Regions from separate parts of the Rhodoferax sp. GW821-FHT07F03 genome, predicted to be linked through region 2. Evidence: riboswitches for the same ligand, from Rfam matches in the RefSeq annotation. Region 2 holds a riboswitch; the other holds the start of a gene.

Region 1 (10,856 bases), on a different contig from region 2:
CTATATCAGTCAGGCCACTGAGAATCAAGGTGAACTCGTCACCCCCCAGGCGGGCCACCAGGTCCGTCTGCCGCACCCCCATGCGCAGGCGCCGCGCCGCCTCCTGCAGCAGCATGTCGCCTACTTCATGCCCTAGGGTGTCGTTGACTTCCTTGAACAAGTCCAGGTCAAAAAACACCAGCGCCAGAGAGCGGCCATCACGCTGGGCAGCTGCCATATCCTGCTCCAGCCGATTTTGAAACATATGGCGGTTCGGCAAACCGGTGAGGCGGTCAAAGTTGGCCTGGTTCCAGATCATCTGGGCGGCACGCTTGCGCTCGGTCACATCTTCCAGCACCAGGACGAACAGCTGCTCACTGCCCAGGTCGATCTTGCGGCCCGAGATTTCGCAGAGCATGGCGTCTTCACGCCCCTCCACCATCGTGTTCTTGACACCTGCAGCCTGGTCCTCCTGGGCGTGTGCAGGCAGTAAGTTGCCCCGGTGCAGCCAGGCCTCGTAGCCCTTGATATGGCCGACACGCTCAATCACATTGAGCACATTGCTCTGGTCTTGCGGGTTGCACCATAGCACCGCATGGCGGGCACCGACCAGGTCGTCGCGCAGCAGGCCGAACTGGCGCAGCCCCGCGTCATTGATGTCGACAATCAGGTAGTCTGGCTCATTGCGGCTCACCGTCATGGCCAGCGGCGAGGCATGGAAAATAGCCTTGAACTTGGCCTCGGTAAAGCGCAGCGCGTGTTCGGCCCGCAGCCGGTCATACAGTTCGTGCTGCAGGTCTGCGTTCTTGGCGTCACGCTCGGCAATGGCCCGACCGAGGGACTCGCGCATCTGGTCCAGGCTGTGCGCGAGGCTGCCGATCTCGTCATGCCTGTGCCAGTCCAGCGCCTGCTCCAGCTCGCCGCGGGCCAACCTGGCGGTGGCCATTTGCAGCCGATACAGAGGGCGTACCACGCGACGTTCCACCAGCAAAAACACCAGCAGGAATGAAATGCCTACCTGGGCCAGAATAAACAGGCCCAGCTTGGTGAAGTCGGCCCACAGCTGACGCACCACGCGGTCGGTACTGAGCTCCACTGTGACCTGGCCCACACGCCGGCCATCCATCACGATATCGCTTTGCTGGCTCAGCACCGTGCCTTGGCGGCGCGCAGACAGCTCGCTGGAGACAAACACATTGCCGAACTCGTCTTTTATCGTCACGGCCACCACGTCGGCATTGCGCGTGACCGAGTCGATCAACTGCTTAGCCACCGCCTTGTCCACGTTCCAGATCGGCATGCCCAGGCCGCTGGACAGCAACTGCGTGTATTGCAGCATGGGCTCGCGTATGCGCAAGGTCAACTCACGCTCGTAGCGATTGTTCAGAAGCAGGCTACCCAGCACCAAGGCTGGCAACACAATGCCGAGCGCTACGCCCAGCGTCATGATTTGTCTTAGGGATAGCTTCGGCACGCGGTCCTTTTCCGATGGATGACCTCCAAGCAGTGGCGGTAAATGCGGGCTAAGTACACCGGCAGCCTCCCGTAGACATGGGCCTTATTTCGTGCGCCATAGCTGGATGTTGGTATCGATCATTTTCTTCATCGCGTTTTGACGTGCCAGCTTGTACATGGCCTTGGCCAATGCAGCACGCAATTCGCTGCTGTTACAGGGAGACTTGTGTGAAAGCGTCAGGTACAGGCTCTCGTTGCTGATCGATGTAGCCATGGGCAGCAACCCATCTATACCCAGCTTGGCAATGTAGGCCAAGGCCGGCGACTCTTCGTACACCAAATAGTCCACCCGCCCTAGCTGCAACATCTTGAGCGCCTGCTCTAGGCTAGGTACGGTAGCGATCTTCAGTGAAGTTTTGGCGAAACGGTCGAAATCCTCGCCAAAACTATTATTGATAACGGTTACACCAGACAGGCCCTGCAGGTCCGCCCAGCGCTGGTATTTGATCGGAGCAGACTGGCGGCCCCACACCAGGGAACGCGTCTCGCGGAACGACGGATAAACGTAATCCATATAGTCCAGGCGATCCACAGTGAAGAAAGCGCCAGCAACCAGATCAACACGCCCAAGCTTGGCCTCTTCCTGCACACGGGCCCAGGAGCCGGCATAACGTACCTCGATCGGAATACCGATTTCCTTGGCCACCATTTGCATCAAATCGGCATTCGCGCCAATCAGACGGTTGCTGTCGGCGGGATCTCGCCACAAATACGGCGGGTATTCGGGGTTGCCTGTGGCAACCAGCTGTTTACAAGTTTCAGTCGCCCAAGCAAACGATGCCAACGACGCCAGAACGACCAGCAAGAATGCCGGACGCACGCACCGAGACCATGTCTCTTTGAATGGAAAACGGTTGCACATGAACGCCCTTTGAACCCGTAAGTTATGAAAGAGTCTACTATTGAAGAAAGCAATTACAGAAATATGCCTAGACAAGATCGCCATACTACACGTTACAAGTATGAGCCCCTTATGAGCCTTACGATTTAGTGATTGCAGGGCCCCTCAAGCAGGTTACATGCCGGCCACAGCTACGGTCTCGAAGTATGCGCGCCATCACCCTGCCAGCAGAATCATTCAAAACGAAGCATGATGCATATACAAGCCCATCTCCAAGCATGGGCAGCACGCTGGAAACAAGGATGGCGTAGCAGCGAATTGCCAGCCATGCTTTTTTGGTCCGTGCCTGCGGGTGCGCTGGGCACACTGGTAACCATTGGTTTCCGTAGTGCGTTGTTCGAGCTGGACCGCTTGGTGCTGGGGCAAGGTGGCGGCCTGGTCGCCATTGCCATGCAACTGCAAGCCTGGCAGCGCATACTGGTACCCAGTCTGGGGGGACTGCTGGCAGGTGCGCTGCTCACCTGGGCCCAGAACCGCACCCCACAAAATGCCCCAAGCGACTATATGGAAGCCGTCGCGCTGGGCAACGGCCATATTCCCGTGCAAGCCAGTCTGGTCCGCAGCGGCTCCTCCCTGCTCAGCATCGCCAGCGGCGGCTCCATAGGCCGAGAGGGCTCCATGGTGCAGTTGGCCGCGCTGGGTGCATCCTTACTGGGTCGCTTACTGCACCTGCGTACAGAGAGATTGCGCCTGCTGGTGGCCTGCGGTGCGGCCGCTGGGGTCACTGCCGCATACAACGCACCCATCGCAGGTGCTTTTTTTGTAGCAGAAGTGGTGCTGGGTTCTATGGAAATGGAAAGCCTGGGGCCCATCATGGTGGCTTCAGTAGTGGCCAACATCACCATGCGTGCCTTCCCCGGCTACCAGCCCCCCTATGTCATACCAGCATTTCCGGCCGTGGCCGGCCCGGAAGTGCTGCTGTTTGCCATGATGGGTCTACTGGTCGGAGCCGCATCCGCCCTGTTTCTGCGCGGCCTAGACGCCAGCCGCAAACTGTTTCGGCGCCTGAGCCTGCCCCTGCCCGCACGCATGGGTCTGGGTGGGCTGGTCGTGGGACTGCTCTCTGTGCGGTGGCCCGAAGTCTGGGGCAATGGCTATAGCGTGGTGAACGAAGTGCTGCACTCGCCCTGGACCATCGCAACCCTGTTGATTCTGCTCGCAGCCAAGGCTGTAGCCACCCTGGCCACGGTGGGTTCCGGTGCCGTAGGCGGGGTTTTTACCCCAGCACTATTTTTTGGCTGCCTGCTGGGCGGCATCTTCGGCCAAACCGTGCAGCATGTCTGGCCCCAGGCATCGGCAGCCCCATTTGCCTACGCCATTGTGGGCATGGGCGCATTTCTGGCTGGCGCCACCCAGGCACCACTGATGGCGATACTGATGGTTTTTGAAATGACGTTGAGCTACCAGGTCATGCTGCCTTTGATAGTGGCATGCGTGCTGGCCTATTTTGTTGCCCGTTCGGCCAACGCCGGGTCCATGTACGACATCACATTGCGCCGCCAGGCCCAGCGTGACGAGCGGCGACGCCTGCGCACGCTGCATGTGCGTGACCTGGTTCTGCCCGCGCAGACGGTGGTGGCGCCGGATGCCGACCTGCACACCATGGGCCAGCTATTTCAACAATACCCCGTCAAATACCTGTATGTCACGGACGCCCACAAGCACTACCTGGGCGTCGTGCCGCTGAAGAAGCTGAGTCCCGCAGCAGGCGCAGCCAACCTGGACCATCTGTGCGCGGCCGATCTGCTGGGACAGGACATTGCTCCTCTGACCTCGGACATGACCTTGGCCGAGGCACTACAACGCTTCATGGACCACCGCGGTGAACGCCTGCCAGTGATTGAAAGCCTGCAATCCCCCGTCTTGCTGGGCGTGGTCAACAAAAGCAGCCTGCTGTCCACCTACGTTCGCCTGAGCGAATAACACCGGCTAGGCGTAGCTGGAGGCAACGATGGCGCCCACCATATCGGCCGTCACGGCCGACAGAGTCAGCCCCAGGTGCCCGTGCCCGGTGTTGTAGAACACGCCAGGTCGCTTGCCTTTGCCCACCCGAGGCAGCAGGTTGGGCATCATGGGGCGCAGTCCAGCCCAGGGCACCACACTTTCGGTGCGCACACCCGGAAAGCACTGCTGTACCCATTCCACCAAAGGACGGATGCGGTCGGCCCGGATATCCCGGTTATAGCCATTGAACTCCGCCGTACCGGCCACGCGGAATCGGTCCACACCCAAGCGGCTGGTGACCAATTTGGTGCCGTCGTCCAGCAGGCTCACCATCGGTGCAGCAGCCTGGCTTTGTGCATCCTGCAAATTCACCGTAATTGAATAGCCTTTGACGGGATAGATGTTGACGCGGTCGCCCAGCTGCGCCGCCAGGTCCCGGCTGGCCGTACCGGCGCAAACCACCACACCGTCAAACACATGGGACTGCCGTTCGATTCCATCATTGGCAGTGACAGTCACCTGTTTGCCATCGCTCTGCACGGCATCTATGTGCTGGCCATAGCGGGTTTGCACGCCCAGGCGCTCGGCCGCCAAGGCCATGCCGGTGCTGAATTTGTGGATGTCGCCCGTGGTGTCGCTTTCAGTGAAGTAACCGCCATAGTAGTTGCCAGCCAAGGTGGGCTCGATGGCGCGCATTTCTTGCGGTGTGACCGCGCGGCGCTCCAGCCCGCCCTGGGCCAGCAATTTGGAGACCTTGCCGGCATGGTCGAAGCTGGCTTTGTCACGGTAGATGTGCAGAATGCCTTCGCGCTTGTGGTCAAAGTCCAGCCCTTCCGCATCCGCCCAGGCATTCAGGTGCGCACGCGCAGCAATGGCAAGGCGGGTGGTCTCCACGGTGTTTTTCTCGTAGTGCGGGATGGCAGCAATGAACTCGGCAAACCAGGCCAGCTTGTGCCAGCTCGGCTTGGGGTTGACCAATAAAGGTGCGTCGCTCTTGAGCATCCACTTCAGCCCCTTGAGCACGGTAGACCAATGGTTCCATACCTCGGCGTTCGACACCGAAAACTGCCCGCCATTGGCAAACGATGTTTCCATGGCCGCATAGCGGTGTTTTTCAAACAAAGTGACCGCGAAACCCCGCTTTGCGAGGGCATATGCCGTGGTCACGCCCGTAATACCGCCGCCTATAACAGCAAACTTTTTCATGATGAGAGTTCCAAAACGTCAAAGTGGGGATAGCAACAAGCGTGCGCAGCTATCGCCCCTCTGTTTTGGACCTGAGAGATTCACGACTGGCACATAGCCAAGCCGCTTGCTCCTGCGGTGAACCGGGTGACGAAACCCGGTTGCTCTTCAGATGTGTGTGACAGGTACCGGTCCTTTTGCCTGAAAGTTTCCGGGGCGGTTGCTCCTTCGGCGCTGTGGGCAAACTTGTTGAGCAACAAGGGCCCCAGACTCTCCCGGTACCTGCCGCAATTATCGCATGGGGTTCGCGCACCCCAGGACCGGAATGACTCGGTCAATCAATTGCATCCGCCCATAAGGTCGACTGATTTACCCGGCCGAACCGCGCTCTAATTTTTCGCAGGCTCGGCCGCACTGCGCCGGCCGTGCACCGACACCGGCAGGTCACCATGCACGGTGACGCGGCGCACCACGCGGTGCTGGTCGCCGTAGTCATTGATCGCGTAGTGCTGGGTCGCGCGGTTGTCCCAGATCGCCACATCGCCCTCGGCCCAATGCCAGCGCACGGTGTTTTCCAGCCGCGTGATATGGTGCTGGAAGATCTCGAACAGGCGCTGCGAGTCGTGGGTGTTGTAGCCCACAAAGCGCTTCAGGAAATGCCCGGCCACCAGGCTGCGCTCGCCGGTTTCGGGGTGTACGCGCACCAGCGGATGGCGGGCCTCGATCAGGCGCGAGGTAAACACTTCGCGGTAATGCTGGGCGCCGTGGGCATCCACTTCGACGCGGGTGGCGGCGTAGTCGTAGTCGTTGCCGTGCACCGCCCACAAGGTATCTGCCAGGGTCTTCAGCTCGGTCGGCAACTGGTTGTAGGCCTCGGCGGTATTCGCCCACACTGTGTCGCCGCCCTGCTGCGGAATGGTCAGCGCGCGCAGCACCGATACCTTGGGATAAGCGGCTTCGAAGGTCACGTCGGTATGCCAGGAATTGGCCCGGCCGCCGTGGTTCGAGTCCAGCTCCAGAATCTCGGTGCCGCTGCGCGAGGGCACGGTGGGGTGCGGCACGATGCTGCCCCAGCGCCCGGCAAACAGTTGGTGCTCGGCATCGTCCAGATGCTGCTGGCCGCGGAAGAACAGCACCTTGTGCTGCAGCAGCGCCTGGTGGATGGCGGCAAAGGTTTCGGGCGCCAACTGGCCCGACAGGCGCACGCCTTGTATGCGTGCACCAATCCGCCCCGCCAAAGGATAGATATCGAGTGTGGGAACGACTTCAGTATGGGGAGCATTGAGAACAGCGGACATGCAATTTCCTTGGTAAGACGGGTTGAAACAGGATCGAAAAAAACACCCGCCCATGCTAGGAACTGCAACCCGGAAACCAAAGCATGGAATTCGCATGTGCATCTACACCGCACAGATGCGCATATGCATGCGCAATTTCCTTCGTTGTTGCGTAGGCCTTGCCAATCTACGCTGCAACTTCACGACAACTCCCAAGGGACATGCATGCGAACCGTTTTCAAGCTATTCACCGCCATGGCAGTGGCCTTCGGGCTGTCGGCCCAGGCCCTGGCGCAAGAGGCCCTGGAAGTCACCGACATCCGCTACCAGGGCTCGGCCGGCCAGGTGGTCTGGATTGAACTGGCCGAAAGTCTGGGCTATCTAGCGCCGCTGAAAGCCAAGTGGGTGGGCAACACCATCAGCGGCCCGCAGGACGTGCAGGCCGTGGTCACCGGCGACATCGACATCGGCGGCGCCTTCAACGGCGCGCTGGTCAAGCTGCTGGCCAAGAAGGCGCCAGTGAAAGCCGTGCTCGGCTACTACGGCGTGGACGACAACACCTGGACCGGCTATTACGTGAAGACCGACAGCCCGATCAAGACAGCCCGCGACCTGCTGGGCAAGAAAGTGGCGGTCAACACCCTGGGCGCCCACCACGAATTCATGGTGCGCGAATACCTGGAGCGCAACAAGCTCAACGATGAGGACGCAAAACAAGTCACCCTGGTGATCACGCCGCCGGTTACTGGCGAGCAGGCACTGCGGCAGAACCATGTGGACGTCACCACGCTGGGCGGCATTCTGCGCGACAAGGCACTGGAGCGCGGGGGCATCCGCCCGCTGTTTACCGACCAGGAACTGTTCGGCAACTTCACCGCCGGCTCGCTGGTGATGCGCAACAAGTTCCTGGAGCAGAACCCCAAGGCCTCCAAGCACCTGGTCAGCGCACTGGCCCGCTCCATCGAATGGGCGCGCAAGACGCCGCCGGCCGAAGTGCGCGCCACGTTCGAGAAGATCATCAAGGCCCGCGGCCGCGCCGAAAGCGCCGACGCCATCCAGTACTGGAAGAGCACCGGCGTGCCGTCCATTGGCGGCGTGGTGCAAGACAAGGAGCTGCAAGTCTGGATCGACTGGCTGGTGAAGGAAGAGGTCATCAAGCCCGGCCAGATCAAGCCCGCCGACCTGTACACCAATGCCTACAACCCCTACGCCACCGGCGCCAAGGTAGCCGCCAAATGAGCACCGGCAATATCCGCTTTGAGCATGTGCGCAAGGAGTTCACCGTGCGCGCTGACGATGGCGGCCCGGAGCAACGCTTTGTGGCCCTGGACGACGTTTCGCTGGAGGTGCGGGCCGGCGAATTCCTGGTGTTGGTGGGGCCCAGCGGCTGCGGCAAGTCCACGCTACTGGACCTGCTAGCCGGCCTGACCCTGCCCACCAGCGGCCGCGTGCTACTGGACGGCAAAGCCATCACCGGCCCGGCACGTGACCGCGGCGTGGTGTTCCAGCAGTACGCGCTGTTCCCCTGGCTCACGGCACTGGACAACGTGGCCTTTGGCCTGGAGATCGCCGGCGTTGGCCTGCGCGAGCGTCGCGCCAAGGCCGCCAGTTACCTGGACCTGGTGGGCCTGAGCGCGTTTGCCAACCGCTACCCGCACGAGCTGTCGGGCGGCATGAAGCAGCGGGTGGCGATTGCCCGCAGCCTGGCTTATGAGCCCCAAGTACTGCTGATGGACGAGCCCTTTGCCGCGCTGGACGCACAGACCCGCGAGACCCTGCAGGAGGAGCTGGTGGACATCTGGCAACGCACCGGCAAGACCATTGTGTTCATCACCCACGGCATCGACGAGGCGGTGGTGCTGGGCCAGCGCGTGGCGGTGATGACCTCCCGGCCCGGCCGTATCAAGCAGATTGTGGACATCCCGGACGCACTGCGCGCCAGCGGCCAAGACGTGCGTTCGCTGCCACTGTTTGGCGAACTGCGCCACGCAATCTGGTCGCTGTTGCACGACGAAGTGGCCGCCGCCCGGCAGCAGCGCCGCGCCCGCATCGCAGCCCTACCCACGCTACCCACGTTAAAGGAAAGCCTCCATGTCTGAACTCAGCCTCGCCGCCGGCCACCCGCCGCTGGCCTTGCCCCAGGCGCCCCGCTGGGCACGCCTTTACCGCATCTACCAGCACGCCCGCAGCGCGCTCTGGCGGTCGGCCCTGGTTCTGGCGCTGGCCCTGCTGTGGGAGCTGGCGCCGCGCCTGGCGCTGACCGACTCCACCTTTCTGCCACCGCTGAGCGAGGTACTGGCCGCCGGTTGGGCCCTAGCGTTGAACGGCCAGCTTTGGCAGCATGCCTCGGCCAGCCTGGCGCGCGCCCTCGGCGGCTTTGCGCTGGCCGTGCTCTACAGCGTGCCGCTCGGGCTGGCGATCGGCTGGTACCGGCGCCTGGGCCAGTTTGTGAACCCGATGATCGAGCTGCTGCGCAATACCGCGCCGCTGGCCCTGCTGCCGGTGTTCATCCTGCTGCTGGGCATAGGCGAAGTGTCCAAAGTGGCGATGGTGGTGTATGCCTGCTCCTGGCCGCTGCTGCTGAACACCATCTCGGCGGTGAAACAGGTCGACCCGCTGCTGATCAAGTCGGCGCGTACCATGGGTGCCAGCCCGCGCCAGCTGTTCCTGAAGGTGATCCTGCCGGCCTCGGTGCCGACGATTTTTGTCGGCATCCGCCTGGCCAGTGCCACCGCCATCCTGGTGCTGGTGGCCGCCGAAATGGTCGGCGCCAAGTCGGGCCTGGGCTTTCTGATCATCTACGCGCAGTACAGCTTTCTGATCCCCGACATGTACTTCGGAATCATCGCCATCACCGCCATCGGGGTGGCCTGGAACTTCGCGCTAGAGCTGCTGGAGCGGCGCCTCACCGCCTGGAAGCCCGCCCCCTAAGCACTTGAGCGCCTAAACGCCTGACCACATCCACTTCAGAAAACACATATGACTCAACGCAAACTGCGCCTGGGCGCCTTCATCATGGCCACCGGCCACCACATCGCTGCCTGGCGGCACCCGGGCGCGCAGATCGATTCGGGCGTCAACATCGACCACTACATCGAGGTCGCCAAGACGGCAGAACGCGGCCTGTTCGACCAGGTCTTCGTGGCCGACAGCCCCGGCCTGTGGTTCGAGGGTGACGACGAGGCCTTCAGCCGCCAGGGCCGGGTGTCGCACTTCGAACCGGTGACGCTGTGGGCCGCGCTGTCGGCCGTGACCAAGCACATCGGCTTTGTCGCCACGGCCTCCACCACCTACGAGGACCCGTATTTGCTGGCGCGCAAATTCGCCTCGCTGGACCACCTGAGCAAAGGCCGCGCAGCCTGGAACGTGGTGACCACCAGCGCCGAAAACGTCTACGGCAATTTCGGCCTGGACAAACACCCCGACCCCGAAACCCGCTACGAGCGCGCACAGGAGTATGTGGACGTGGTCAAAGGCCTGTGGGACAGCTTTGAAGACGATGCCTTCAGCCGCGATGCGGCCAGCGGCGTGTACTTCGACCCAGCCAAGCTGCACACGCTAAACCATGTGGGCAAGCACCTGAAGGTCAAGGGCCCGCTGAACATCGAGCGCCCGCCGCAGGGCTACCCGGTGATCGTGCAGGCCGGCTCGTCCGAGCCCGGCAAGGAGCTGGCCGCCGCCAGCGCCGAAGCCATCTTCACCGCCTGGACCAGCTTGGCCGAGGCCCAGGCCTTCTACAGCGATGTGAAAGGCCGGCTCGCCAAATACGGTCGGCGGCCCGAGCAACTGCTGGTGCTGCCTGGCATCTCGCCGGTGGTCGGCCGCACCCAGGCCGAGGCCGAGGCCAAATGGGCCGAACTGCAGAAGCTGATCCATCCCTCGGTAGGCCTTAGCACCCTGGCACCTTTCTGGCCCGGTGAAGACCTTTCGAAGTGGAACCTGGACGCCCCGCCGCCCTACATCCCGCAGCCGCCGCTGGGCCGCAACAGCCGCGCCCATGTGGTACTGGAACTGGCCCGGCGCGACAAGCTCACCGTGCGCCAGCTCTACGAATA
Region 2 (10,856 bases):
ATCGCCACGGGTGGTGGTTTCGTCCAGCGAGATGCCCAAATGGGTTTTCAAGCGAAAACGCAGGTTGGCGCAGGATTGCTGTGCGCGGCTAGCTATTAAATTGGTAGCATCACCGGTTTTGACCGTGATCGAGTCGAAGGCGTATTCATTGGTTACCGCGTAGCCCATTTGCTGCAGGCCGCGCGCCAGGATGGCAGTCAAGCGGGCCACGCGCTCGGCGATACGGGTCAGGCCTTGCGGGCCGTGGTACACCGCGTACATGCTGGCCAGCACGGCCGGCAGCACCTGTGCGGTACAGATGTTGGAGGTGGCTTTTTCGCGGCGGATGTGTTGCTCGCGGGTTTGCAGCGCCAGGCGGTAGGCCGGGTTGCCGTGTGCATCCACGCTGACGCCCACCAGGCGGCCGGGCAGCGAGCGCTTGAATGCGTCGCGGCAGGCCATGTAGGCGGCGTGCGGGCCGCCGTTGCCCACGGCCACACCAAAACGCTGGGTACTGCCAATGACGATGTCGGCGTCCCATTCACCGGGGGGCACCAGCAGGGTCAGGGCCAGCAGGTCGGCTGCCACGCAGACCGCTGCGCCGCTGGCATGGGCCACGCCCACCAGGGGGCGCAGGTCGTGCACCATGCCGTTGGTGGCCGGGTACTGGGCCAGCACGCCGAAGAAGTCACCGCTGGCCATCAATTGGGGCAGGGTGATGACGGCGGTGCTGACCTTGACTTCGATACCCAGCGGCTTGGCGCGGGTCTGGATGACTTCGATGGTTTGCGGATGGCAGTCACCCGCTACGATGAACACATTGCTCTTGCTTTTGGCGCTGCGCTTGGCCAGGGCCATGGCCTCGGCGGCGGCGGTGGCCTCGTCCAGCATGGACGCGTTGGCAATCGGCATCCCGGTCAGGTCGCAGACCATGGTCTGGAAGTTGACCAGCGCCTCCATGCGGCCTTGCGAAATCTCAGCCTGGTAGGGCGTGTAGGCGGTGTACCAGGCGGGGTTCTCCAGGATGTTGCGCTGGATCACGCCTGGTGTATGGGTGCCGTAGTAGCCCTGGCCGATGAAGCTTTTGAAGACCTGGTTCTTGGCGGCAATGGCCTTCAGCTCGGCCAGTGCTGCCGCCTCGGTGACGGGCGCGGGTAGATCCATTGGCGTGCTGCGCGCGATGGAGCGCGGCACGATGCCGTCAATCAGATCCCGGCGCGAACTGGAGCCAATCACTTCCAGCATCAGGGTTTCGTCGGCAGCGTCGATGCCGATATGGCGGGCGATGAATTCGCTGGCGTTTTCTAGTTCGTGCAGGGAGGTCGTCATGGGGCAGGTCTAGGGAGGGTTAGGCGTTTTGGCTAAATGCGTTGTAGGCGGTTTCGTCCAGCAGGGCGGCGACTTGCGATGCATCCGACAGCTTGACCTTGAAGAACCAGCCAGCGCCCAACGGGTCGGTGTTGGCCAGGGCGGGGTCGGCGCGCAGGGCTTCGTTGACCTCGGTGATCTCGCCGGAGACAGGCATGTACACATCGGCGGCGGCCTTCACGGACTCGACCACGCCGGCCACGTCTTTTTGCGCGAAGCTTGCGCCGACGGCGGGCAGATCGACAAACACTACGTCACCCAATGCGTCTTGCGCGTGGTGCGTGATGCCGACGGTGGCGGTGTCGCCCTCGATGTTCAGCCATTCGTGGTCTTCGGTGTACTTGATGCTCATGGGGGTGCTCCTGTGAAAAGTTGAATTAACCGCGAAAGTAATTGTTCGGGGTGAAGGGCATGGACGTGACTTCCATCGGCACGATTTTGCCTCGCACGATGGCGTTGATACGGGTGCCGATGGCAGCAAATTCTGGCGCCACGTAGGCCATCGCAATCGGCTTGTCTACCGTGGGGCCAAGCAAGCCGCTGGTGACTTCGCCAATCACGTTGCCTGCGGTGTCCTGCAAGGCTGTGTGTTCGCGCACCGGGACGCGTTCCAGTGCCACCAATCCCACACGTTTCTTGGTTGTAGCGCCTGGTTTACCTGCGAGTTGCGCTATTATTTTGCTAGCGCCAGGGAAGCCGCCTTCACGCGCGCCACCAGCGCGGCGTACCTTTTGCAGGGCCCAGTTCAGGCCGGCTTCGATGGGGGTGGTGCTGGTGTCCAGGTCGTTGCCATACAGGCACAGGCCAGCTTCCAGGCGCAGCGAGTTGCGTGCGCCCAGGCCTATGGGTTGGACTTCGGGCTGGGCCAGCAGAGCGCGGGCCAGTGCCTCGGCCTGGTCTTGGTGTACCGAAATTTCAAAACCGTCTTCGCCGGTATAGCCGCTGCGCGTCAGGAAGCAGGAGATGCCGGCAACCATGAAATGGCCGCCGGTCATGAAGACCAGCTTTTCCACGCCAGGCGCCAGGCGCGACAGCGCGTCTACAGCCTTGGGGCCTTGCAGCGCCAGCAGCGCCATTTCCGGCATGGGGATGACTTCGCAATGCAGACTGATCCGGGCCTGGATGTGGGCAATGTCTGCTGCTTTGCAGGCACCGTTGACGACGACGAAGATGTCATCTTCCGCCTGCTTGAAAAACATCAGGTCGTCGCGGATGCCGCCCTCGTCGTTCAGCAGCAGGCCGTAGCGCTGCTTGCCTACGGGCAGGTCGATCACGTCGACTGGCACCAGGGTTTCAAAGGCCGCAGCGGCATCGGGGCCGACCAGGCGCAACTGGCCCATGTGGGATACGTCGAACAGGCCGGCGGCGTTACGCGTGTGGTGGTGTTCGGCCATCAGGCCGGCCGGGTACTGCACCGGCATGCTGTAGCCAGCGAAGGGCACCATGCGGGCGCCGAGCTCCAGATGCAGCGCGTTGAGGGGAGTGAGTAACAAGTCGGCCATGGCGGTTCTTTCGGGGACACACAATCGGATCATGGCCTTTGACGGCCATGTGTGGTCCCCGCTGTCCGCTTTACCTGAGCGATTCGCCGGGCCGGCCTTGCGGTGGTGCAGGCCGACTGCGGGTTGCGCCTTCGGTGAGTCCGCTCGGGGCGGACTTCTCTCCAGTGGGGTGACGTTTGATGAGAAACGCTTGTCAGTCCTTTTGCCTGAGCGTTCAGGCCCACGTAGCGGGGCCCTGCGCCTTCGGCGGTTTTCGGGTGAAAACTCTCTCCTGACGGGGGGATTCTACCCAAGCGCAAGTCGGCATAATTCCGTGGACTAAGGGGGCGCGATGCAGCTGGCAGACATAGACCGAGAACTGGAAACCGCCAAGGCCAAGGGCGCCGTGCGGGATATCGTGATCCCGCCGTGCCCCCAGCTCTTGCTGGAGCTGCAGGGCGAAGTGCGGGGCGGCGACCCCGACCCCGCCGCCATCGCCCGCATTGCCAGCCAGGACGTGGCCATGGCGGCGGCGCTGATACGTTATTCGAACAGCCCCTTGTTTGCCCGCTCGCGCCCGGCCCGTACCGTGGGCGAGGCCATCGCCATGCTGGGCGTGAAGCAGACGGTGGGCGTGCTGACCGGCTTCTTCACCCGGCATGCGATCCGCGTGGATGCGGCCTTGCTGGAGCATTTCTGGGAAACCTCGACCCGCCGATCCCTGGCCATGGCCTACATCGCTCGCCATCTGTACGGCGTGGACGCCGACGTGGCGCAGACCTGTGGCCTGTTCTGCCATGTGGGTATACCGGTGATGTTGCAGGGCCTGAAGGGCTATGCCGGCACCCTGGCCGAGGCCCTGGCGCGGCAGGACCGCAGCTTTGTGGCAACCGAGAACGCCGCCCACAAGACCGACCACGCCGTGGTGGGCGCGCTGGTGGCCAAGACCTGGAAGCTGCCGCCCCTGGTGACGGCCGCCGTGCGCCTGCACCACGACTTCGACATTCTGCCGGTGGCCAGCGTCCCGCCCGAGGTGCGCTATCTGGTGGCCATGCTGCTGCTGGCCGAGCACCTGGTGGCCCTGCATGAGGGCACGCGCGAGTCGGACGAATGGGCCCGCCATGGCTCGGCCTGCATGTCGCACCTGCATATCGACCAGGCCGAGCTGCAACACTGGGCGGACGATCTGCATCCGGTGTTTGAAAACCTGGCCTAGTTTGCTATCAAGTTAATAGCTGCTTGTGCAGGTATTACCTGCGCAAGAGGCCTGTTTCGCATAAGTTTATGGATGCAGCATCCAGTCGGTTTGGCTGGGCCGGCCGGGCAGGTGCAGGCAGGCGGTGGTGGCCGGCGTCTGGGCCAGCAGCTGGCCCCGGCGGTAGACCTGCAGGCGGGTGGCGCGCAGGCGAATCGCCTCGATCGGGTCTTGCGCCTGCAGCAGCACAAAGTCTGCGTTGCAGCCGGCCTCCAGGCCGTAGCCTTCCAGCTGCAGAATCTTCGCCGGGTTGGCTGTGACGGCCTGGAAGCACTGGCGCATGGCGGCCTGGCTGGTCATCTGTGCCACGTGCAGGCCCATGCTGGCGACTTCCAGCATGTCGCCGCTGCCCAGGCTGTACCAGGGGTCCATGGCGCAGTCCTGGCCGAAGGCGACGGTTAGGCCCTGGGCCAGCATCTCGGGCACGCGGGTCATGCCACGGCGCTTGGGGTAGGTGTCGTGCCGGCCTTGCAGGGTGATGTTGATCAGCGGGTTGCTGATGACGTTCATCTGCGCCTCGGCCATCAGCGGCAGCAGTTTTGACACATAGTAGTTGTCCATGGAGTGCATGGAGGTCAGGTGCGAGCCGGTGACGCGGCCGTGCAGACCCAGGCGGTTGGTCTCATAGGTCAGGGTTTCGATGTGGCGCGACAGCGGGTCGTCTGACTCGTCGCAGTGCATGTCGACCAGCTTGCCTTGCTCGGCCGCCAGTTCACAGAGCAGCTTGACGCTGAGCGCGCCGTCGGCCATGGTGCGCTCGAAGTGGGGGATGCCGCCGACCACGTCCACGCCCATCTGCAGCGCGCGCTTGAGCTTGTCCATGCCGTTCGGATCGCGCAGCACGCCGTCCTGCGGGAAGGCCACCAGCTGCAGGTCCAGGTAGGGGGCGACGCGGCGGCGCACCTCCAGCAGGGCTTCCACGGCCAGCAGGCGCGGGTCGCAGATGTCCACATGGCTGCGGATGGCCAGCAGGCCGTGGCCCACGGCCCAGTCGCAGTAGGCCATGGCGCGGTCCACCAAAGCCTCTTGCGTGAGATGGGGTTTGAGCTCGCCCCACAGGGCGATGCCCTCCAGCAAGGTGCCGCTTTGGTTGACGCGGGGCTGGCCGTAGCTCAGGGTGGCGTCCATGTGGAAGTGCGCGTCCACAAACGGTGGGCTGACCAGCAGGCCCTGGGCATCCACGGTCTGCTGTGCGGCGGCCTGCAGGCCGGGGCTGACTTCCACAATCTTGCCGTCCTGTACCGCGATGGACATGCCGCTGCGGCCGTCGGGCAGGGTGGCGTGGGTGACGAGTAAATCCAGCATGCACATTCTTTCAAAAACACGGATCGCAAAGCTGTGTTGGGTTTGCTATCTATTAAATAGCTGTCGGCGCAATGGATATATACGCTGGCGGCTTATTTTGTGCCGAAAATTCGGTCCCCCGCATCGCCTAGACCGGGCAGGATGTAGCCGTGGTCGCTGAGCTGGCGGTCGATGGCGGCGGTGTAGATGTCGACGTCCGGGTGGGCGGCCTGCAGCGCGGCCACGCCTTCGGGGCAGGTCAGCAGGCAGACGAACTTGATGGACTTCGGGTTCAGCTCCTTGAGGCGCTCCACCGCTGCAATGGCCGAGTTGCCGGTGGCCAGCATCGGGTCCACGATGACGATGTCGCGCTCGTGCATTTCGCTGGGCATCTTGAAGTAGTACTCCACGGCCGTCAGCGTTTTCGGGTCGCGGTACAGGCCGACGTGGCCCACGCGCGCGCCTGGCACCACGCTGAGCATGCCTTCCAGAATGCCGTTGCCGGCGCGCAAGATGGACACGAACACCAGCTTCTTGCCGTCGATGACCTTGGCGGTCATTTTCTCCAGCGGGGTTTCGATCTCGATGTCCTGCATCGCCATGTCACGCGTGACCTCGTAGGCCATCAGGCTGGACAGCTCGTTCAGTAGGCGGCGGAAGGTGTTGGTGCTGGCGTCCTTGCGGCGCATCAGCGTCAGCTTGTGTTGCACCAGGGGGTGGTTGATCAGGTGTACGGTGCTCATGGTTTTCTTTAAAAGTTAAGGTTTCATTTTGCCAATTTGTGCGCCTGTGTCTCTTCCAGGGATACCACGGAACCGGCTTTGCCGGGCCGTTGGTATCGCCCCCTGCAAGGGGGTTGGCGAGAGTGACACGAAGTGCACGAAGCCTGGGGGTGAACGTTAGAACACGGTGCCGTCGCTGACGATGTTCAGAGGCGGTGTGCCGCCACGCAGGCGCTGTGCCAGCACTCGGCCGGCGGCCCAGGTGCCACCTTCGAGCACGCAGGCCAGGGGCATTTGCTCAGGCGTCAGGCCCAGCTCGGCGCGCACCAGCGGCGCCAGCTCGTCCAGCAGGGCCACGGTCAGCGCGCGCCATTCGACGATGCATTCATCCCCTGCGGTATACGTCTGGCCGGCCAGGGCCGGGTCTTTCCAGCCCAGCACGCCGCCGTCCAGCAGCAGGCCGCCATTGCGGTATTCGGGCAGGCCGGTGAGGGCGTCCAGGCCGGTGACGGGCACGTCGGCCCATTCCAACGGCTCCAGCAGGGAGTAACTGAGCCACTGCGACAGCTTGTGGAAGGGCATCCAGCCCGCACTCGCGCCCTCGCCGGGCACGGCGCTGTGACGCCAGCAGTCGCCCAGCGCGATCTCGCTGCCATCATCTGTTTTGATAGCGTTCTGCGCAGGCCAGATGGGCGATAACGTGGTGAGCAGTGCCACCAGAATGGCGTGGGCCGAGACGGTGGGTGTATCGGTATTGACGGGCACCAGGTAGTCGAACAGGCGACCCGGGCGACACAGGCCGCCGGCGCCACCAAACACCTCGGGCTGGGCGGCAATCACCGCGCCCAGGCGGCGTAAGAGTGCGGCACGGCCTTCCAGCCCGACCAGCGGGTTTTCCACCCCGACCTGGAAGGCGTCGCCCAGCTGGCGCGCGGTGATGGCCTGCAGGCCCTCGGCGTCGGCCTGGCAGGGCTGCATGGGTTTGCTGGAAAACAGGCCCTTGGTAAACGCGTTGTAGCTGGCTACGCCCAGGCCTTCGGAGCGGCTATAGGTTTTGCCGGTGCGCGGGTCGTTGTAGTGCCAGTCGGGGCCGGCGCCGGCATCCAGCAGCACGCTGACGATGGCCAGGTCGATCTGCGAGCGTGCGCGCTTGGCGACAGATACCTTGCCCAACTCTTCATTGAGCAGCTCCACGCGGTTCACGCCACCGGCTTCGAAATGGCGCCAGCGGCTGTGGTACGGGATGTCCAGCGTGGGGTAACGTTCGCGCGTCACCTGGGCCACCAGGGCAGCGGTGGGTTGCAGTGCGGCATCCGCCACCGTGAAGTAGGCGGAGTTGCCGGTACGCGCGCGCGCCAGCAGGCCCCGGGCCCGTTCGCGTACCGCTTGTGTAGAGCGTAACAGGGCGCTGGCGCTGGCAGCATCTGCGCTGGCTGCTATCAAATCCATAGTCATTCAGTGAGTCCACGGCCTTTGGCCTTTTTCAGTTCTTCGGCGTCCGGCACAGCGCCGGGGGTGAAGTAACCGGCCGCCATTTTCGCGTCCATTTCGACCTGGGCGTCGGCGGGGATCATGTGTTCGGGAATATTGATGCGTTTCACCACCTCGATGCCGGCGCGGGTGATAGCGTCGTATTTCATATTGCTCATGGACACCAGGCGGTGGATCTTGCGTATGCCCAGCCAGTTCAGCACGTCGGGCATGAGTTCCTGGAAGCGCATGTCCTGCACGCCGGCCACGCACTCTGTGCGGTTGAAATACTGGTCGGCCGTGTCGCCGCCGACCTGGCGTTTGCGGGCGTTGTAAACCAGAAATTTGGTGACCTCGCCCAGGGCCCGGCCTTCCTTGCGGAAGTACGACACCAGGCCGACTCCGCCGCGCTGCGCGCCCTGTATGCATTCCTCGATGGCGTGTGTCAGGTAGGGGCGGCAGGTGCAGATGTCGGAGCCGAACACGTCCGAGCCATTGCATTCGTCGTGCACGCGCGCGGTGAGTTCGACCTCGGGGTTCGCCAGGTCGCGCGGGTTGCCGAAGATATAGGCGGTCAGCCCGCCGATGGGCGGCAGGAATACTTCCAGGTCGCTGCGCGTCACCAGCTCGGGGTACATGCCGCCGGTTTCTTCGAACAGCACGCGGCGCAGCTCGGACTCTGTGCAGTTGAAGCGCTTGGCCACTTCGGGCAGGTACCACACCGGCTCCACCGCCACCTTGGTGACCATGGCGGCGCCGCTGGCGTTGAGGAACTTGCCGTCGGCCTGCAGGCGGCCGGATTGCAGCGCCTCGATGACTTCGGGCAGGATCACATGCGCTTGCGTCACCGCGATGGTGGGGCGGATGTCGTAGCCCGCCGCCAGCTCGGCTGCGAATTCGGTGGCGATGGTGGCGCCCCAGGGGTCCATGGCGACGATGCGGCCCGGCTCGCTCCACTGCGGGTAGGGGCCGATCACGTCGGTCGGCATGGTGTTGGTCAGGTCCGCCCGGTGTTTGGGCGACAGGCCGCCGGAGGCCACGGCCAGCGCGCGGTAGATGCTGTAGCTGCCGCTGTGCGTGCCGATCACATTGCGGTGGCTGCGCTTGGTGGTGGTGCCGACCACCGGGCCGCGCTCGGCAGCCGTGGCTGCGGCCCAGCGTATCTGCAGGGCGCCGTAGCCGCTGGCGTGCGAGGTCAGGCGGATGTGGCTGGGGCCCGCCGGCGCGGCGGGAGTGGCGGGGATAGGGGAACCGGTGGCTACGTCAGCAGGCATGGAACGTCCTCAAAAAATCCAATGTAGCGATGGGCAGGCCTTCTGGCAAGCAGGGTACACGCTATGCATTTTGTGTGCCGGTGGCTGGGTTTCTAGGCAGGATGACCACGCCGAAAGACTATGTCAGTGCTATGGATTAAATAGCTGCAGGCGAAGGTATATCCTGCGCTAGAGGCCGATTTCTTAAAAATTCCCAGCCAGTCTGTTCAGCGCTTTCCGCCGAAGATGCCGCCCAGCACGCCGCGCAGAATCTCCTGGCCCATCTTGGTACCCATGGTGCGTACTGCGGATTTCATCATGGTCTGCGCCAGGCCGTCGTGCCGGCCACCACGCGGGCCGGTGCTGCCGAACAGGATGTCGTTCAGTCCGCCCATCACGCCACCCAGGGCGCTGTTGCCGGTTGCCGTTGGTGCGGCCTGGCCGGGCAGGGGCGCGCTGCCGGCGGGGGCTGTGCCAGCGGCAGAGGCATTCGCCGCCGTGGTTTCTGTGCGGCCCTTGAGCTTTTCGTAGGCCGATTCGCGGTCTACCAGTTTCTCGTAGACGCCGGCCACCAGCGAGCCCTGCAGCAACGCCTGGCGCTGCTCGGTGCTGATCGGGCCGAGCTGGCTGCCAGGCGGCAGCACGAACACGCGCTCCGTCACACTGGGCCGGCCCTTTTCGTCCAGCAAGCTGACCAGGGCTTCGCCCACGGCCAGCTCGGTGATGGCGGCTTCGATGTCCAGGCCGGGTTTTTGCCGCATGGTCTGGGCCGTGGCCTTGACGGCCTTTTGGTCGCGCGGGGTGAAGGCGCGCAGCGCGTGTTGCACGCGGTTGCCCAGCTGGGCCAGCACCGAGTCAGGGATGTCCAGCGGGTTTTGTGTCACAAAGTAGACGCCCACGCCCTTGGAGCGCACCAGGCGCACCACCAGCTCGATGCGTTCCACCAGGGCCTTGGGTGCCTCGTTGAACAGCAGATGGGCTTCGTCGAAGAAGAACACCAGCTTGGGCTGCTCGGGGTCGCCGATCTCGGGCAGTTGCTCGAACAGCTCGGACAGCATCCAGAGCAAAAAGGTGGCGTACAGGCGCGGCGAGTTCATCAGCTTGTCGGCGGCCAGGATGTTGACCACGCCCTGGCCATCCACCGTTTGCATGAAATCGCTGATGTTCAGCATGGGCTCGCCGAAGAACTTGTCGCCGCCCTGCGACTCGATCTGCAGCAGGCCGCGCTGGATGGCGCCTACGCTGGCGGCCGACACATTGCCGTACTGGGTGGTGAATTCGCTACTGTTATCGCCCACGTACTGCAGCATGGCGCGCAGGTCTTTCAGGTCGAGCAGCAGCAGGCCGTGGTCGTCGGCGATCTTGAACACCATGTTCAGCACGCCGCCCTGTGTGTCGTTCAGGTTCAGCATGCGGCCCAGCAGCAGCGGGCCCATGTCGGACACGGTGGCTCGTACCGGGTGGCCTTGCTCGCCAAACACGTCCCACAGCGTGGCCGGACAGGCTTGCGAGGCGGGTTGCTCCAGGCCGCGTTCCTTCAGTATGCCGGCCAGCTTGTCGCCGATCTTGCCGGCCTGGCTGATGCCGGTGAGGTCGCCCTTGACGTCGGCCATGAAGACCGGCACGCCGATCTTGGAGAAATTTTCGGCCAGGGTTTGCAGGGTCACGGTCTTGCCGGTGCCGGTGGCGCCGGTGATCAGGCCGTGGCGATTCGCCAGGGCAGGTAGCAGCTCGCAGGTGGTGGTGGCGTTTTTGGCAAGAAGAATAGCGTCGGCCATGGGGGGCGTCCTGGACAGGAATGGGGGCGGTGGGAAAGTAAAATCGCGCCAGTAGATTAAATCAAACTAGAAGGACTTTACGTGGCTGGTCACAGTAAATGGGCGAATATTCAGCACCGCAAAGGTCGCCAGGATGAGAAACGCGGCAAGATCTGGACGCGCGTGATCCGTGAAATCATGGTGGCCGCCCGTTTGGGCGGCGGCGATCTGAGCATCAACCCGCGCCTGCGCCTGGCGGTTGAAAAAGCCAAGGCGGCCAACTTGCC

What was found. A riboswitch is a leader RNA that binds a small molecule or an ion and turns the genes downstream of it on or off. The one in region 2 is predicted to bind glycine.
Region 1: linked by a shared signal. The riboswitch ahead of AC07R0_RS23730 (D-amino acid dehydrogenase) and the one ahead of gcvT (glycine cleavage system aminomethyltransferase GcvT) in region 2 are both predicted to bind glycine.

What each region holds. Positions count from the first base shown of each region.
Region 1 covers NZ_JBWKQM010000018.1:78,720-89,575, reverse strand. The annotation lists gene AC07R0_RS23745 (putative bifunctional diguanylate cyclase/phosphodiesterase) at 1-1,453, opposite strand, end outside; gene AC07R0_RS23740 (substrate-binding periplasmic protein) at 1,538-2,314, opposite strand; gene AC07R0_RS23735 (ClcB-like voltage-gated chloride channel protein) at 2,585-4,318, shown strand; gene AC07R0_RS23730 (D-amino acid dehydrogenase) at 4,325-5,545, opposite strand; glycine riboswitch at 5,704-5,812, opposite strand; gene AC07R0_RS23725 (TauD/TfdA dioxygenase family protein) at 5,914-6,822, opposite strand; gene AC07R0_RS23720 (ABC transporter substrate-binding protein) at 7,027-8,040, shown strand; gene AC07R0_RS23715 (ABC transporter ATP-binding protein) at 8,037-8,900, shown strand; gene AC07R0_RS23710 (ABC transporter permease) at 8,893-9,732, shown strand; gene AC07R0_RS23705 (LLM class flavin-dependent oxidoreductase) at 9,781-10,856, shown strand, end outside.
Region 2 covers NZ_JBWKQM010000001.1:382,203-393,058, forward strand. The annotation lists gene gcvP (aminomethyl-transferring glycine dehydrogenase) at 1-1,308, opposite strand, end outside; gene gcvH (glycine cleavage system protein GcvH) at 1,328-1,699, opposite strand; gene gcvT (glycine cleavage system aminomethyltransferase GcvT) at 1,725-2,849, opposite strand; glycine riboswitch at 2,901-3,024, opposite strand; glycine riboswitch at 3,034-3,133, opposite strand; gene AC07R0_RS01705 (HDOD domain-containing protein) at 3,181-4,044, shown strand; gene AC07R0_RS01710 (amidohydrolase family protein) at 4,111-5,388, opposite strand; gene upp (uracil phosphoribosyltransferase) at 5,481-6,110, opposite strand; gene AC07R0_RS01720 (URC4/urg3 family protein) at 6,267-7,544, opposite strand; gene AC07R0_RS01725 (GTP cyclohydrolase II) at 7,541-8,833, opposite strand; gene AC07R0_RS01730 (helicase HerA-like domain-containing protein) at 9,040-10,590, opposite strand; gene AC07R0_RS01735 (YebC/PmpR family DNA-binding transcriptional regulator) at 10,672-10,856, shown strand, end outside.